Regions from separate parts of the Pseudomonas sp. 14P5.3.2 genome, predicted to be linked through region 4. Evidence: predicted binding sites of a transcription regulator. Region 4 holds the regulator's gene; each other region holds the start of a gene.
What was found. Region 4 encodes FliA, which starts transcription of late flagellar genes. Its sites were predicted from a motif close to CTAAAGTTTNNNNNNNNNNNGCCGNTAA; they were not measured.
Positions count from the first base shown of each region.

Region 1: the regulator FliA is predicted to act here: its motif matches at 2,104-2,131, upstream of AC27VU_RS18545 (methyl-accepting chemotaxis protein).
Region 2: the regulator FliA is predicted to act here: its motif matches at 2,558-2,585, upstream of AC27VU_RS27740 (methyl-accepting chemotaxis protein).
Region 3: the regulator FliA is predicted to act here: its motif matches at 2,045-2,072, upstream of flgM (flagellar biosynthesis anti-sigma factor FlgM).

Region 1 covers NZ_JBYOKU010000023.1:5,236-9,446, reverse strand. Annotated here, with positions in the region: gene AC27VU_RS18545 (methyl-accepting chemotaxis protein) at 16-1,992, opposite strand; gene AC27VU_RS18540 (LysR substrate-binding domain-containing protein) at 2,182-3,102, opposite strand; gene AC27VU_RS18535 (NorM family multidrug efflux MATE transporter) at 3,261-4,211, shown strand, end outside.
Region 2 covers NZ_JBYOKU010000056.1:6,509-10,719, reverse strand. Annotated here, with positions in the region: gene AC27VU_RS27745 (DUF3108 domain-containing protein) at 1-681, shown strand, start outside; gene AC27VU_RS27740 (methyl-accepting chemotaxis protein) at 876-2,501, opposite strand; gene AC27VU_RS27735 (amidohydrolase family protein) at 2,632-3,687, opposite strand; gene AC27VU_RS27730 (OsmC family protein) at 3,817-4,211, shown strand, end outside.
Region 3 covers NZ_JBYOKU010000058.1:25,132-29,342, forward strand. Annotated here, with positions in the region: gene AC27VU_RS28105 (MFS transporter) at 1-97, shown strand, start outside; gene AC27VU_RS28110 (flagellar brake protein) at 328-1,074, opposite strand; gene AC27VU_RS28115 (flagella synthesis protein FlgN) at 1,167-1,634, opposite strand; gene flgM (flagellar biosynthesis anti-sigma factor FlgM) at 1,683-2,009, opposite strand; gene flgA (flagellar basal body P-ring formation chaperone FlgA) at 2,169-2,930, opposite strand; gene AC27VU_RS28130 (chemotaxis protein CheV) at 3,013-3,945, shown strand; gene cheR (protein-glutamate O-methyltransferase CheR) at 3,992-4,211, shown strand, end outside.
Region 4 covers NZ_JBYOKU010000021.1:80,155-84,365, forward strand. Annotated here, with positions in the region: gene flhA (flagellar biosynthesis protein FlhA) at 1-16, shown strand, start outside; gene flhF (flagellar biosynthesis GTPase FlhF) at 28-1,368, shown strand; gene fleN (flagellar synthesis regulator FleN) at 1,482-2,312, shown strand; gene fliA (RNA polymerase sigma factor FliA) at 2,309-3,049, shown strand; gene AC27VU_RS17990 (chemotaxis response regulator CheY) at 3,216-3,587, shown strand; gene AC27VU_RS17995 (protein phosphatase CheZ) at 3,606-4,211, shown strand, end outside.

The sequences.
Region 1 (4,211 bases), on a different contig from region 4:
TATATCAAGGCTGTATCAACGGAAGCGATCAACCTCGGAACGCAAATCCGCCGCCAGCTTCTCCAGCTCTTTGGCGGTGACCGCAAGGTTGGAAACCACTTCACGCTGCTCGCTGTTGGCCAGCGCAATGCTCTGCAGATTGCTGCTCAGCAAAGTAGCCGTGCTGCTCTGCTCCTGCGTCGCCGTGGTAATCGCCGCGAACTGCTGGCCGGCAGAACGGCTCTGTTCATCAATCCGCGCCAGCGCCGATGCCACATTGGCGTTGCGCGACAGGCCTTCCTGCATCAACAGGTTGCCCTGCTCCATGGTGCTGATGGCGTTGCCGGTTTCCTGCTGGATGCTGTGAATCATCCCGGAAATTTCGTCAGTCGCCTGACGGGTGCGCGACGCCAGGTTGCGCACCTCATCGGCCACCACGGCGAAGCCACGACCCTGTTCACCGGCACGCGCAGCTTCGATGGCCGCGTTGAGCGCCAACAGGTTGGTCTGTTCGGCAATCGAGGTGATAACGCTGACGATGCCGCCGATTTCCTGGGAGCGCTGACCGAGGGTGTTGATCACCGTGGCCGTGGTGTTCAGCGCGCCGGCAATTTGCTCCAGCGAGGACGACGCCTCTTGCATCGAGGTGCGACCGATCTGGGTCTGCTGGGCATTTTCCTGAGCCAGACGCTGGGTGTTGCCCATGTTGTCGGCGATGTTCAGCGAGGTGGCGCTGAACTCTTCCACGGCGCCGGCCATGCTGGTGATTTCGCCCGACTGCTGCTCCATGCCTTCATAAGCACCACCGGACAAACCGGACAGCGCCTGGGCCCGGCTGTTGACCTCTTCCGAGGAGCGGCGGATATGCTCGACCATGGTCGACAACGCCTGGCTCATCTGGTTGAACGCGCGGGCCAATTGACCGATTTCATCGTGGCTCGACACATTCAGGCGCACGCTCAGATCACCGGCGCCCAAGGCTTCGGCCTGACGCACCAGGTCGCCCAGCGGTTGCAGCTTGCTGCGCAGCAGCCACATCGCCGCGCCCACCGCGATCAGCATCGCCAGCAGACTGCCAATGGCCAGTTGGATGCCGACACTCCAGGTCACCGCGCGAATCTCGGACTTCGGCATGCTCGCCACCACCGACCACGGGCCGCCCTCGAACGGCACCGCAATGCTGTAGAAATCTTCGCCGCTGTCGCTCCAGAACTGACCCTTGCCCGGGGTCTTGGCCAGGCCGTTGATCACCGGCACCGCTTGATCCAGCGCCTGCACCCCCGCCGGCGCCACCAGCCATTTGTTTTGCTCATCCAGCAACGCCAGCGAACCGTTCTGACCGATACGGAAGCGCTTGAGATTGGCGAACTGGGCGTTCTGCGCATCGGTGTAGTCGAAACCGACGAACAACACCGCAATCACCTTGCCGCTGCCATCGCGCACCGGGGTGTACTGAGTCATGTAGGAGCGATCGAACAGCAAGGCGCGACCGACGTAACCCTGCCCCGCCATCAACTTCGCGTAAGCCGGGTGCGCGTGATCGAGCAAGGTGCCGATGGCGCGGGTGCCGTCCTGTTTGGTCAGGGAGGTGCTGACCCGCACGAAGTCTTCGCCGCTACGCACGAACAGCGTGGCGACGCCGGCAGTCATCTGCTTGAACTCGTCAACTTCCTTGAAGTTGTTGTTCAACACTTCGCTGCCCAGGTGCAGGCCCGGGGTTTGAGTGCCTGCAACCGTCACCGGCTCTTCCGGGTGAATGCTCAGGCCCGCGCTGAAGCGCTTCTCGAACAGCCCGCTCAGGCGCTGGGTGCTTTCGCGCAGCGTGCCGTGGAAGGTGCTCAGTTGGTCGGCCAGCAGCCGCGCCTCACTGGCGAGGTGCTCTTCACGGGTGGCGAGGTTGGCGGTATCCAGCGAACGCAGGGCAAACACCGTACTGCCGCTGATGACAATCGCCAGTATCACAGCGAGCGCAAGGCCCAGCTGCGAGGCGATCCGGGCGCGAGGTTGAGACATGGACAGCTCCTGGCCGAGCCACCGGATCCTCCTTGATCGCAGCACTTGCTCGGAAAATTCTAATAATGGGGGTGAAATCGTGGCGACCGGCACGACGGTTCCACATGCTCATTTTCGGCGGTGAAACCGAATACTTGAGTAAATAGCGGGGTTATGGCGCAAGGCCGGCATTGTGCGGGCTCGAACGTTTCAGCTCAAGCGCTTGACCAGCGGCAACGCCATAGCGCGCACTTCGCCTTGCAGGAAGTCGCTGAGGCGGCGCAAACGTTCACCTCCCGGACGGGTTTTCGGCCACACCAGGTAATAATTCAGTCCGCTGGCGACCGCGGTCGGCCATGGCAGGCTCAGTCTGCCTTGCGCCACATCTTCGGCGACCATCAGCAAATCGCCCATCGACACCCCGTAGCCTCGGGCTGCGGCGATCATCCCCAGTTCCAGGGTATCGAACACCTGTCCGCCCTTGAGCGAGATCTGATCGGACAGACCCATGTGCTCCAGCCAACTGCGCCAGTCGCGCCGATCCGGAGTCGGGTGCAACAGTTCGGTGGACGCCAGACGCGCAACATCCCACGGCTGGTCGTTCAGCAGATTGGGCGCGCCCACCGGTATCAGCTCTTCCGGGAATAGCAGGCTGGCTTCCCAGTCCGGCGGGAAATGCCCATCACTGAGCAGCACAGCGCAGTCGAACGGCTCGTTGTTGAAGTCCACCGAATCCACGTCCATCCAGGCGCTGGTCAGTTGCACCTCGTTACCCGGTTGCAGATGGCGGAAGCGGCTGAGGCGCGCCAGCAGCCAGCGCATGGTCAGGGTAGACGGCGCTTTCATGCGCAGGATGTCGTCTTCGGCGCGCAAGGTGTTGCAGGCGCGCTCAAGGGCCGCGAAGCCGTCGCGGATTCCGGGCAACAGCATCCGCGCCGATTCCGTCAGTTGCAGGTTGCGCCCGCTGCGATGAAACAGCTTGCAGGCGAAATGCTCTTCCAGTGTCTTGATGTGCCGGCTGACTGCACTCTGGGTGATCGACAACTCCTCGGCCGCGCGGGTGAACGAGCTGTGCCGCGCCGCCGCTTCGAATGCGCGCAGGGCATACAACGGAGGAAGACGACGGGACATTCGCAGAGCTCCTATAGCGGGTTACGGCCAACCCGGCAGAATCTTCTCATGATGAGTTTTAATCATGCTAACCATCCTTTTTATCCCTTTGTGCAAACCTTGCCAAGCGCCGAGAATCGTCGGCTCTCTGTTCCCTCTTTGAATGAGTGGTGATGACCATGCAGCATCCCGTGCGTACCGAACTCTGGGCCATCCTGCGGCTGGCCGGGCCGCTGATTGCCTCGCAGTTGGCGCACATGCTGATGGTGCTGACCGACACCTTGATGATGGCGCGCCTCAGTCCCGAAGCCCTGGCCGGGGGCGGACTGGGGGCGGCGAGTTATTCGTTCGTGTCGATCTTCTGCATCGGTGTGATTGCAGCGGTCGGCACGCTGGTGGCGATCCGTAAGGGCGCGGGCGACATCATCGGCGCGGCCCGCCTGACCCAGGCCGGGTTGTGGCTGGCATGGCTGATGGCGCTCGGCGCCGCACTGCTGCTGTGGAACCTGAAACCGGTGTTGCTGCTGTTCGGCCAGACCGAAACCAACGTCCATGCCGCCGGGCAATTCCTCATTGCCCTGCCCTTCGCCCTGCCCGGCTACCTGAGCTTCATGGCCCTGCGCGGCTTCACCAGTGCGATTGGCCGGGCGACCCCGGTGATGGTCATCAGCCTCGGCGGCACCGTCGCCAACTTCCTGCTCAATTACGCACTGATCACCGGGATGTTCGGCCTGCCGAATCTGGGGCTGACCGGCATCGGTCTGGTCACGGCAATCGTTGCCAACTGCATGGCGCTGGCGCTCGCGTGGCACATCCGCCGGCATCCGGCCTACGACGCCTACCCGTTGCGCGCCGGTCTGTCGCGACCCAATCGTCAATATCTGCAAGAGCTGTGGCGCCTCGGCCTGCCGATTGGCGGCACCTATGCCGTGGAAGTCGGCTTGTTCGCCTTCGCCGCGCTGTGCATGGGCACCATGGGCAGCACGCAACTGGGCGCCCATCAAATCGCCCTGCAGATCGTTTCGGTGGCGTTCATGGTGCCGGCGGGGATGTCCTATGCGATCACCATGCGCGTCGGCCAGCATTATGGCGCCGGGCAACTGAGCGATGCGCGAATGTCCGGACGGGTC
Region 2 (4,211 bases), on a different contig from region 4:
TTCGCCCTGCCCTTCGCGCAGGCGGCAGACCTTCAACCGTTCTCCGCCAGCTACACCGCCGACTGGAAACAGTTGCCCATGAGCGGCACCGCCGAACGCAGCCTGACCAAGGAAGCCAACGGCGTCTGGAAACTCAGCTTCAAGGCGTCGATGATGATCGCCAGCCTGACCGAAGAAAGCACCCTGACTCTGGACAAGGACACCCTGCTGCCACAGTCCTACCACTTCGAACGTGGTGGTCTGGGCAAAACCAAGAAAATGGATCTGGACTTCGACTGGAATGCCAAGATGGTCACCGGCACCGATCGCGGCGATCCTATCAAGGTTGCACTGAACCGTGGCATGGTCGACAAATCCACCTACCAGTTGGCACTGCAGCACGACCTGGCCGCCGGCAAAAAGACCATGAGCTATCAAGTGGTCGATGGCAGCGATGTCGATACCTATGACTTCCGTGTACTGGGTGCCGAGAAAGTCGACACCAAGGCCGGCCAGATCGATGCGATCAAAGTCGAGCGCGTGCGCGACCCGACACAAAGCAAGCGCATCACTGTCCTGTGGTTCGCCAAGGACTGGGATTACCTGCTGGTCCGCCTGCAACAGGTCGAAACCGACGGCAAGGAGTACAACATCATGCTCCAGGACGGTACGGTCAACGGCAAGCCAGTCAAAGGCAGCTGATCCGCCGCTACAACGAAAAGCCCCGCCAATGCGGGGCTTTTTTGTGCCTGCGATTCCCCGAGCGACACACAACTACTGTGGGAGCAGGCTTGCTCGCGAAAGCGGTCTGCCAGCTGACGAAGATGTATCTGATACAACGCCTTCGCGAGCAAGCCCGCTCCCACAGGGGGTGAGTGCAATCATCAAGGGTCAGCTCAGACCGAAAACTTGGCCACCATATTGTTCAAATCCACCGCCAGCCGCGACAGTTCCTGGCTCGCCGCACTGGTTTGATTCGCCCCCGCCGACGTCTGCATCGCCAGATCGCGGATGTTCATCAGATTGCGATCCACCTCCCGCGCCACCGCCGCCTGCTCCTCCGAGGCACTGGCGATCACCAGGTTGCGTTCGTTGATCAAGGTGAACGCTGAAGCGATCTCCTCCAACGCCACACCCGCAGCCTTGGCCAGCTCAAGGGTCGAATGCGCACGGATGTTGCTCTGCTGCATGGAGCTCACCGCCGAATCGGTGCCCTGCTGAATGCCACCGATCATTTGCTCGATTTCCTGAGTCGATTGCTGAGTGCGATGCGCCAGCGCCCGCACTTCATCAGCGACCACTGCGAACCCGCGACCAGCATCACCGGCCCGTGCCGCCTCGATCGCCGCGTTCAACGCCAGCAGATTGGTCTGTTCGGCAATCGAGCGGATCACATCGAGCACCTTGCTGATGCCGTGAACCTTCTGCGCCAGATCCTCGACCTGCGTTGCGTTGGACGTGACATCCTCGGCCAGCGATTCGATTGAAGTGACGGTCTGCCGGACCTGCTCGCGCCCATGCTGGGCAATGCGGTCAGACTCGCGTGACGCTTCGGAAGTCGCCACGGCGTTGCTCGCCACTTCTTCCACGGCGGCAGTCATCTGATTGACCGCCGTGGCGGCCTGCTCGATCTCCAGGCTTTGCTGATGCAGCCCGCGCGTAGCGTCCTCGGTGACGCAGCTCAGCTCTTCCGACGCCGAAGCCAGTTGGCTGGACGACTCGGAAATCTGCCGGATGGTGTCGCGCAGGTTGTGCTGCATGCTTTTCAGCGCCTGCAGCAGTCGCGCCGGCTCGTCCTTCCCGGAAATACTGATATCGCCGGTCAGATCGCCGCCGGCCACCACTTCGGCCACGCCCAGCGACTGCGCCAGAGGCAGGACGATGCTGCGGGTCAACAGCAACGCCAGACCGATGGTGATCAGCGCCGTAATACCGATCATCACCCCGACCCACACTCGCGAATTGATAAACACCAGCCGTGCGGCTTCGGTAGCGAGGTTGGCGTTGTGCTTGTTCAGCTCGACCAGCTCCTTCAGGGTCACCGCCATGTCGTCAGCCAAAGGGCTCATCTGACCGTTGAGGATCGTTGCGGCCTCCTCGACACGATTCTGTGCAGACAACTGCATGACCTGCGCCTGCAGCTCCAGATATTTGTGCTCGGCGACCTTGAAGCGATCGAACAGCGTTCGCTCCTCGGGCAATACGATCAGCACGTCATAGCGCTGCTGCGCTTCGCTCAAAACGCCGCGCAGCTCATTGAGCTTGCTAACGTTCTGCTCCAGCGCCTGCGGATCGCGATTGAGCAGCAGGCGCATGGTCAGGGCGCGCAGGCGCAGCATGTCCTGACTCATCTCGCCGACCGCCATCACGCTCGGCAGCCAGTTGTTGTCGACCTCATCAGACTGGGCGCGCATGTTCGACATTTGCAGCAGGGCGAACGCCCCCAAGGCAAATACCATCAGCGCCAGTACACCAAAACCCAGGCCGGCACGCGGCGCGATATTGAGACTACGGATGCTCATTACTTTGGTTCCTTCCAAAAGCGCTGCATCAACCCTGCAGCTGGTTGCCTTAGAAGGTATCGGCCCGGCGAAGAATTGCGTAAGACGAAAAGCTGATATCAAAAGGCCTTGATACTTCTAACGCTTGGCATTAACGATTCAGCGCGCTTTTCCCGGACTTTGCCGCTGTTCGCGGCAATATTGCCAGGAAGTTGTCCCGGGCCACTTTACGGGCGACATCCTCGGGCAAGGCATCAAGAAACGGGGTGAAACTGTGCATTTCCTGACCGAGCTTGTTGAATCGGCCGACAACATCCGAACCGACCATGAAGCGCTCAGGGTATTTTTCCACCAATGCCAGCCATTCCGCTCGCGGCCTGCCCTGCTCGTCCAGCAAATAAGGGCTGAGCATGCTCCACGACAGATCAATGAACAGGTTCGGGTAGGCCTCAAGCATCCGGCTCACGGTGGGCAGGAGGAATTTCAGCTGCGTCTGGTGCCGATGGATCTCGGCGCTGGTACCGGCGTGAGCCCAGATGAAACGCGTGTGCGGGTGATTACGCAGCGGCTCCTCGATTTCCTTCAGGTACAGCGGATTTCTCTCACGCTTGGAGGTGATATTGGAATGCAGCATCACTGGCAGATCATTTTCCGCTGCCAGGTGATAAATCCGCTTCATCGCTTCGTTATTGGCCCGAGGTGTGTCGCCGGCGGTCAGCGCCGTCAGGTCATCATGGCGGGTGAACACCTCGCCAATGCCCTGCCACAGCCCCGGATACAGGTCGAGCATGCGCTGGATGTGCGCGGCGGAGTTCTTGTCGTTGGGGTTGAAGCCCGACAGGAACGGATGAAAGTGCTGACGCTGCTCCGGAGTCAGCTTTTGCACCGCATCGGCAACGATCACATCGGTAGCGCTGTACCAGTAGGCATCGGCATCATCGCCGGCGTAATAGCGCGGACGCTTGGGTTCGTCCTCGTGCCACTTCTTCGCCACGGGAATACCGGAAATCATCACATGGTCGATGGAATTGTCCTGCATGGCCGTGAGCAATTTCGCCATGCCGGCGGTTTCCTGGAAGAAATCCACGTAGTGCAGGTGCGCATCGCTGTAGGTGTAATCGCGGGCGCTGGCGGGGCCGGCAAAGGCCAGCAGGCAGGCAAGACTCAAACGAAACAAGGACACAAGTAATCTCCGACAGGTAGGCATAGCCTAGACCCTGAGCCGATGACAAGGGTTCATCCTGCAGGAAAGTGGAACGCGCCTCCGTAGGAATGCTCTATAACTGCAAGGTCTTTTTTGATCGAACGACTTTTTCCTACTGCCAGTGAGGTTGCCATGACTGTTACCGTCAATACCGTCTCCGCCGAAGGTTTTCGTCACACCGTACAGATCGATGAGCACGAATTGTTTGCCGACGTACCGAAGTCTGCCGGCGGCGAAGGCTCGGCACCCGAGCCACACGACTACTTCGACGCCGCACTCGGCGCCTGCAAGGCCCTGACCCTGAAGATGTACGCAAAGAAGAAAGACATCCCGCTGACCGGCGTGGGTGTCGAGGTCAAACGCGACAACAGCGAAGAGCAGAAAGGCAAATACGTTTTGCACGTGACGCTCACCCTTAAAGGCGTCCTCACCGATGTCCAGCGTGAAGAACTGCTGCGCGTCGCCGATCGCTGCCCGATCCACAAACTGATGACTACCACCGACGTCAGCATCGAAACCCACGCCCC
Region 3 (4,211 bases), on a different contig from region 4:
GCCGGAGCCCGAGGTTCAGCCTGAAGCTGTGGGAGAAACTGATTCGGTTGATGAGGGTGATAAACCGACACCGGACATCAGTGGGGCCAGACCCTGAGTCGGGTGAGAGTAAGGCTGTTCAGAGACAGACACTGTAACTGTGGCGAGGGAGCTTGCTCCCGCTGGACTGCGCAGCAGGCCCCGCTTGCCAGATAAAGGGTGGGGGGCGCTTCGCGCCCCAGCGGGAGCAAGCTCCCTCGCCACAGGTGTCCGTTGCTGGCAGAAAGATTTTTGGCATAAAAAAGGGCAGTCCCGCGAGGGGCTGCCCTTTCTATTTGCCTGTACGAATCACAGATCGTCTTTATCGAACCGGCGTGCTTCACGCTGCAGTTGATAAACGAAGCGCTCGACGTTGCGCGCCGCCTGACCACTGATGTTGTGGAAACGCAGGCCGGCGAAGGTGATGTTGAGCTTTTCTTCGAAGTGCAGATAACGCAGTTCGACCGAAGTCGGCTGATTGCCGAACAGCGGGGTGGCGATCATGCGGTCATAAACCTGGCCCAGTTGCAGGCGGTCGGTGATGTCGCCTTCAAAGCGCAGCTTGCAACCGGTGGCGGAAATATCCAGCAGTTTACCGTTGATCGGTGCCTTGAGCTTTTCGCCACCGAGTTCAACGCTGACCAGGTCCGTCAGCTTCAGGGCTGCGCGAAAAGCGTTGCGGCGCTGGTGGTAAACCACTTCGGTCGGCAGTTCGCCGGTGTAGAAGCGGTCGCCTTCTGATTCTTCAATGTCCAACGTGCCGTTGCATTCCCAGGCGATACGCACGCCTTCGTGGAAGCCTTCGACCTTGAACGGTTCGCCCGCCAGCAGAAAACGCTCGCCATCGCGCGGGATCATCTCGTCCAGGGCAATCGTCGCGGTTTCCCGGTCAACCTTGATCAGGTAGCTCTGGAAGCGCTGACTGCGCTCGTGAAAGGTGATGATCAGCGGATCGTGGCTTTCTTGCAGCTGGCGCAGGTTGCTGGAGATTTCCAGGGGCGTGGTCAGCACCTTTGGTGGCTGCGGAGTATCATCCGCGCTTAGGGCGTTTGGCACGTTTTCTCAATCTCCAGACAAAATTTGACTACGACTAGCCAGCATTTTGCCAGCATGTTTCGCGGGTTGATAGTGCAGGCACATCGAATGGCTCACGCCTGGCTGAGCGTACGCGGCTTGGTGGGCTTGGCGAAAGTGCCTGTGGCGTCATACAACGCTGGTGGCTCGCCCCCGGTGAGGATTTTCAGCTGATTGGCCGTGGTGGCCTGCTGAATCTGGATCGACTGACCGTTTTTGACATTGGCCGCCTGGCACTGGGCAATCAGGTCTGTCAGTACGTCGCTCTGGGACAGCAACTGATCGCCAATGCTCGACTGGCTGGCCAGTTGCTCCAGGCCCTGACGATCAAGCGGCAAATTGAGGCTGGCGAGGATTTCGCTGCGCTTGCGGCCATGCTGTTCAAGCAGAATGATCAATGCCTGTTTGCGCGCCAGAATATCTTCGAGCAAGGGCATGTCGCGACCGTGCAAGGCGAGGGACTCGGTTTGCAATAACTCCAGCAATTGTTGAGCTGGAGCAAAGTCGTCGGTGATCAGTTGCAATAAATTAGTGTCGTGCATGGCTGGCCTTGGGTTCTAAGCGTCCAAAAGCCTGGCGCCGGCAAAAGCCTAGCGCTGGGCTTCGAAGTTGAGCAGTTTGCTGGCTACACGGTTGCTGTCGACTTTATAGCTGCCATCGGCAATCGCTGCTTTCAACTCGGCCACTCGGGCTTTGTCGACGGCAGGCTGATCGCGCAGCTTGTCAGTGACCTTCTGCAACTGTTGAGCCTCATTGCTGAGGTGTACCGATTCCCCGCTTTTTACGGTACTGGCCGTTTCGGCCGGGGTATTCAGCGGCGCGGAGGTGCCGGTATCGGCGGTTTCCTTGGCGTTGCTGGTACGTGTACTGCCCGTAAGTGACGAGGAGCTGTTCAAACGGCTGAAATCGATGACCATGTTAAAAACCTCTGGGAATTTGGACGCTTGCCATGTTCTCGGCCATCCCCTGGAAAACTTTAGGCTCATTTGCAATGAGCTGCATGCGTCGAAGCGTGTCCTGCTTCGGCACAGTTTAGGGAAGCGTCGAGGCCGGCGCCAGTTTTCTGCGTGAGCGTTTTACATGGCCACTTCCACTTGGCCCGGCGCGATGACCTGCGCCTTGATCACCCGGTTCGAGTTCAGGTTTTTCACCCGGATCTGTTCCTTCAGACCGCCATTGGCCAGGGCTTCGCCGGGCATGCGTACGGCGAGCGTACCGCTGCGGGCGATGATGACCACCTGATCGCCCTTGCGCACCACTTCAGCCTGTTCCAGATGCACCAGGGTAATGACCTGATCGGCGACCGTTGGTCGGGTTAATTTTTGCCCGATGGCTTCATCCACTGACGTCAGGAAACCCTGATTGATCTGGCTGACGTCGCGTTCACGCAAGGTCACGTCCTGCGGCTCGATAATCCCGGCGCGTTTGAGCGGTCGTGTGGTGGTGACAATCTCGCGAAACAGGCGGACTTGAGCGGGCACGAACACCGTCCAGGGCGAGCTTCCCTCGCAACGGACCTTGACCGTGACCCGGCCCAGCGGACGTGCCGGACTCTCCAGCGACGCTGTCAATTCCTTGTCGCACATAGGCATGCGCATACGTGGATCGAGCTGGTTGACCTCGATTTCGTAGCGGCCTTCGGTTTGACTGGTAGCCAGATAGTCTTCTACGGTGAACTCAAGAAAGCCCTGAGTGACGCCGATAAGCATGTCAGGCAAGGTAACCGTATCAGCACCGGCAGGGCTGCCAGCGAAAAACAAGCAGACGGCAGACGTCGCGCACAACGCTTTGCGGGTGCGGGAGGTCAGGCGTCGGAAAAATGTCGTTTGAGCGTTCATACGAGTTAAAAAGCAAGCGCCGTGCCGTTTAGCAATGAATGTGCGTCGCAACAACACTTGGCGTTGGTGTAGGAGTCTGGGCATGGCTGGTGTAATGGATTCGGTGAACCAGCGCACGCAACTGGTAGGGCAGAATCGCCTGGAGCTGTTGTTGTTCCGTCTCGACGGTCAACAGCTCTACGGAATCAACGTGTTCAAGGTGCGGGAAGTGCTGCAATGCCCGTCGCTGACGTTGATGCCCAAGTCCAGTCCTGTCGTGTGCGGGGTGGCGAATATTCGGGGGGCGACCATTCCGATCCTTGATCTGGCAATGGCGACCGGTTCCGGGGCGTTGAAAGACAAGAAAAATCCGTTCGTGATCATCACGGAGTACAACACCAAGACCCAGGGTTTCCTGGTTCGCTCGGTGGAGCGCATCGTCAACATGAACTGGGAAGAGATCCATCCGCCGCCCAAGGGCACGGGGCGCGATCATTACCTGACCGCTGTGACTCGAGTCGACAATCAGTTAGTCGAAATCATCGACGTCGAGAAGGTGCTGGCGGAAGTCGCGCCGACGCCGGAAGCGATTTCGGTCGGTGTGGTCGATGTCGAGACCCAGAGCAAGGCGTTGTCGCTGCGGGTATTGACGGTCGATGACTCGTCGGTGGCGCGCAAGCAGGTCACGCGTTGCCTGCAGACGGTCGGTGTCGAAGTGGTGGCGCTGAACGACGGCAAGCAGGCGCTGGATTATCTGCGCAAGCTGGTCGATGAGGGCAAGAAGCCGGAAGAAGAGTTCCTGATGATGATTTCCGACATCGAGATGCCGGAGATGGACGGGTACACCCTGACGGCGGAGATCCGCAGCGACCCGCGCATGCAAAAGCTTCATATCATCCTGCATACTTCGTTGTCGGGGGTTTTCAATCAGGCGATGGTCAAGAAAGTCGGTGCCGATGACTTCCTGGCCAAATTCCGTCCTGATGACCTGGCATCCCGGGTAGTCGACCGGATCAAAGCAGCAGATATCAGCTAGGGGCCTTCTGCCCCTGGCGGTCAACACGATTTAAGAGGCGGCATCATTGTCTACGGGTAATTTGGATTTCGAACAGTTCCGGGTCTTCCTGGAAAAAGCCTGTGGCATTTTGCTCGGTGAAAACAAGCAGTACCTGGTCTCGAGCCGTCTCAACAAACTGATGGAGCAGCAAGGCATCAAGTCCCTGGGTGAGCTGGTACAGCGCATCCAGACCCAGCCGCGCAGCGGTTTGCGCGAGCAGGTGGTCGATGCCATGACGACCAACG
Region 4 (4,211 bases):
AGGGCCCAACGGCTGAGGTAGTGGTTTATGCAAGTTAAGCGTTTTTTCGCCGCCGATATGCGTCAGGCCATGAAGCTGGTTCGTGATGAGCTGGGCGCTGATGCCGCCATCATTGGCAACCGCCGCATTGCCGGCGGCGTCGAGCTGACGGCGGCGCTGGATTACAAATTGTCGGCGCTGGCGCCACGGGTTCCGAACATGGAACTCGAGGACGAGCTGCGCAAGACCCAGTCGCGCATCGTTACCGCCCAGGCCGAACTGAGCCTGCGTGGCGAAGCCGACGGCAACACCAATCGCCAGTTGTTCGCCGGGCTGCCGTTGACGGCAGGCCTGCCGCTGACCGCTGCCGAACCGTTGAGCGAACCGACTTACGCCGCCCCGGCGCGTCCGGCGCCGGCGCCTGCCCAGTCGTCCGCCGGCATCGATCCGCGTGCGCTGGATTCGATGCGTTTCGAATTGAACAGTCTGCGTGAGCTGATGGAAGTGCAGCTCGGCACCCTGGCCTGGAATCAGCTGCAAGGCAGCCGTCCGGCACAAGCCAATCTGTATCGCCGTCTGCAACGTATCGGTCTGTCCGGACCGTTGTCGCGCGACCTGTTGGCGATGATCACCGACATCGAAGAACCGCGTCAGGCCTGGCGCATGCTGCTCGCGCACCTGGCGCGAATGATTGCCGTGCCAGAAGTCGAGCCGCTGGAAGAGGGCGGGGTGATTGCCATGGTCGGCCCGGCCGGCATGGGCAAGACCACCACCCTGGCCAAACTCGCGGCGCGTTACGTGCTCAAGTACGGCGCGCAGAATGTCGCGCTGGTCAGCATGGACAGTTTCCGTATCGGCGCCCAGGAACAACTCAAGACCCTGGGGCGGATTCTCAATGTGCCGGTTACGCACGTCGATCCGGGCCAGTCGCTGGTGCAGGCACTCGACCCGCTGCTGCGCAAACGCGTGGTGCTGATCGATACCGCCGGCCTGCAGGCCAGCGATCCGGCACTGCGCATGCAGCTGGAAAGTCTGGCCGGGCGTGGCATCCGTTCAAAAAATTATCTGGTGCTGGCAACCACCAGCCAGAAACAGGTTCTAACCGCCGCTTATCACAGTTACAAGCGTTGCGGGCTTGCCGGCTGCATCCTGACTAAACTGGATGAGACGGCCAGCCTTGGCGAAGTGTTGAGCCTGGCGATCAGTCATGAACTGCCGGTCGCCTACCTGACCGACGGCCCACGGATTCCGGATGATCTGCATCTGCCGCGCCGTCATCAATTGGTCAGCCGCGCCGTCAGCGTGCAAATGCAGGAAGAACCCAGCGAAGAAGCCATGGCTGACATGTTCGCTGATATCTACCACAGCCCGACCAAGCAGGTTGGCTGAGGTAATGAACAGTTTTTGTACCTACATCGATGGTCTGCCATGCATTGTTCCGGTTGAGAACGCGCAGCCAGTAATGTGGCCTCCGTCTATGCAAGACAAGGTAAAGAAATAACATGGGCAGCATGCATCCCGTACAGGTGATCGCGGTGACCGGCGGCAAAGGTGGCGTCGGCAAGACTAACGTGTCAGTGAACTTGTCTCTGGCGCTGGCAGAGCTTGGCCGTCGGGTCATGCTGCTGGACGCCGATCTGGGGCTGGCGAACGTCGACGTTCTGCTGGGACTGACCCCCAAACGCACTTTGGCCGATGTCATCGAAGGCCGCTGTGAGCTGCGCGACGTGCTGTTGCAGGGCCCCGGCGGGATCCGCATCGTGCCGGCCGCTTCCGGCACCCAGAGCATGGTGCACCTGAGCCCGGCACAACACGCCGGTCTGATTCAGGCCTTCAGCGACATCGGCGACAACCTCGATGTGCTGGTGATCGACACCGCTGCGGGTATTGGTGACTCGGTAGTCAGTTTTGTCCGCGCCGCGCAGGAAGTGTTGCTGGTGGTCTGCGACGAGCCGACCTCGATCACCGACGCCTACGCGCTGATCAAACTGCTCAACCGCGACTACGGCATGAACCGCTTCCGCGTGCTGGCCAACATGGCGCAGAGCCCGCAGGAAGGGCGCAACCTGTTCGCCAAGTTGACCAAGGTCACGGATCGCTTCCTCGACGTCGCCTTACAATACGTCGGCGCGGTGCCGTACGACGAAAGCGTGCGCAAGGCAGTGCAGAAGCAGCGAGCGGTCTATGAAGCCTTCCCGCGTTCCAAGTGCGCGCTGGCGTTCAAGGCGATCGCGCAGAAGGTCGATACCTGGCCGCTGCCTGCCAACCCGCGTGGCCACCTGGAGTTTTTCGTCGAGCGCCTCGTGCAGCAAACGGCAGGGCCTGTGCTATGACCGCCAGCGGTATGAACTACTACAAGAAGTCGGCACGTGACGCGCAGTACGAGTTGATCGAGCGTTACGCGCCACTGGTCAAGCGCATTGCCTATCACCTGCTGGCGCGCTTGCCGGCGAGTGTGCAGGTTGAAGACCTGATTCAGGCCGGGATGATCGGCCTGCTCGAAGTCTCGACCAAATACGACGCCAGCAAAGGCGCCAGTTTCGAAACGTACGCGGGCATCCGGATCCGCGGCGCGATGCTCGACGAAGTACGCAAAGGGGATTGGGCACCGCGCTCGGTTCACCGCAACACCCGTATGGTCAGTGACGCAATTCGCGCAATTGAAGCTAAAACCGGCCGTGACGCTAAAGATCACGAGGTTGCGGCCGAACTCCAATTGAGTCTCGACGATTACTACGGGATTTTGAATGACACCCTGGGCAGCCGGCTGTTCAGTTTCGACGACCTGTTGCAGGACGGCGAACACGAAGGGCTGCACGAGGATGGCGCCAGTGCTCATCTTGAGCCGTCACGCGATCTGGAAGATGAACGCTTCCAGGCGGCGCTGGCGGACGCGATTGCCAATTTGCCGGAGCGTGAGCGACTGGTGTTGGCGCTGTACTACGACGAAGAGCTGAACCTCAAGGAGATCGGTGAAGTCCTTGGCGTCAGTGAATCGCGGGTCAGCCAGTTACACAGCCAGTGCGCGGCCCGTTTGCGGGGGCGTTTGGGGGAGTGGCGAGCGCGCTGAAGGCAGTGTGGGGACACTGCGAACGAGGCTGGTGCGGTGATGAACGGCACCGGTCTTGCTCTGTTGTGCTCCAGACAGTCTTCGAGTGCTGCGCCGATTGATTGAAGTGGCGCGTCCAGGTGCTGGGCGCGTTTAAGACTGCTTGGAGGTCGAATTGAACAAAGACATGAAAATCCTCATCGTTGATGACTTCTCAACGATGCGGCGGATCATCAAGAACCTGCTGCGGGATCTTGGGTTCACCAACACCGTCGAGGCCGACGATGGCACTACCGCCATTCCGGTGCTCAACAGCGGCAGCATCGACTTTCTGGTAACGGACTGGAACATGCCGGGCATGACCGGTATCGACTTGCTGCGCCACGTGCGTGCCGATGAAAAACTCAAGCATCTGCCCGTGCTGATGGTGACCGCTGAAGCCAAGCGCGAGCAAATCATCGAGGCTGCTCAGGCTGGTGTGAACGGCTATGTGGTCAAACCTTTCACGGCTCAGGCGTTGAAAGACAAAATCGAGAAGATTTTCGAACGCATCGGCTGATGAACGCGCGGGGGAGCTATGGAGCATAACGAATCTTCACAGGGCGATTTCGAGTCGACCCTGAAAAAACACGCGGTCGAACTGGTCGAAAGCCTTGAAAAAGGCAGGTTCGGCGACGCTGTGCAACTGATCCATGAGCTCAATCAGACCCGTGACCGCGGCCTGTATCAGGAAGTGGGCAAGCTCACACGCGAACTGCACAGTGCGATCGTCAACTTCCATATCGATCCGCACATGCCGCAGGCCGAGGAAGTGTCGCAAATCACCGACGCCACCGAACGCTTGGGCTATGTGGTCAAGCTGACCGAAGCCGCGGCCAACCGCACCATGGATCTGGTGGAAAGCGCCACGCCGGTGGTCAATGGCCTGGCTGAAGAAGCTCAGGCCTTGAGCACCGATTGGGGGCGCTTCATGCGTCGCGAAGTCGGGGCTGAAGAGTTCCGCGAACTGGCGCGCCGGGTCGACGGTTTTCTGTCACGCAGCAGCACGGACAACCGTGCGGTGTCGAGCAACCTGAACGACATCCTGCTGGCTCAGGATTACCAGGACCTCACCGGTCAGGTGATCAAGCGTGTGACCCAGTTGGTCACCGAAGTCGAAAGCAATTTGCTCAAACTCGTACTC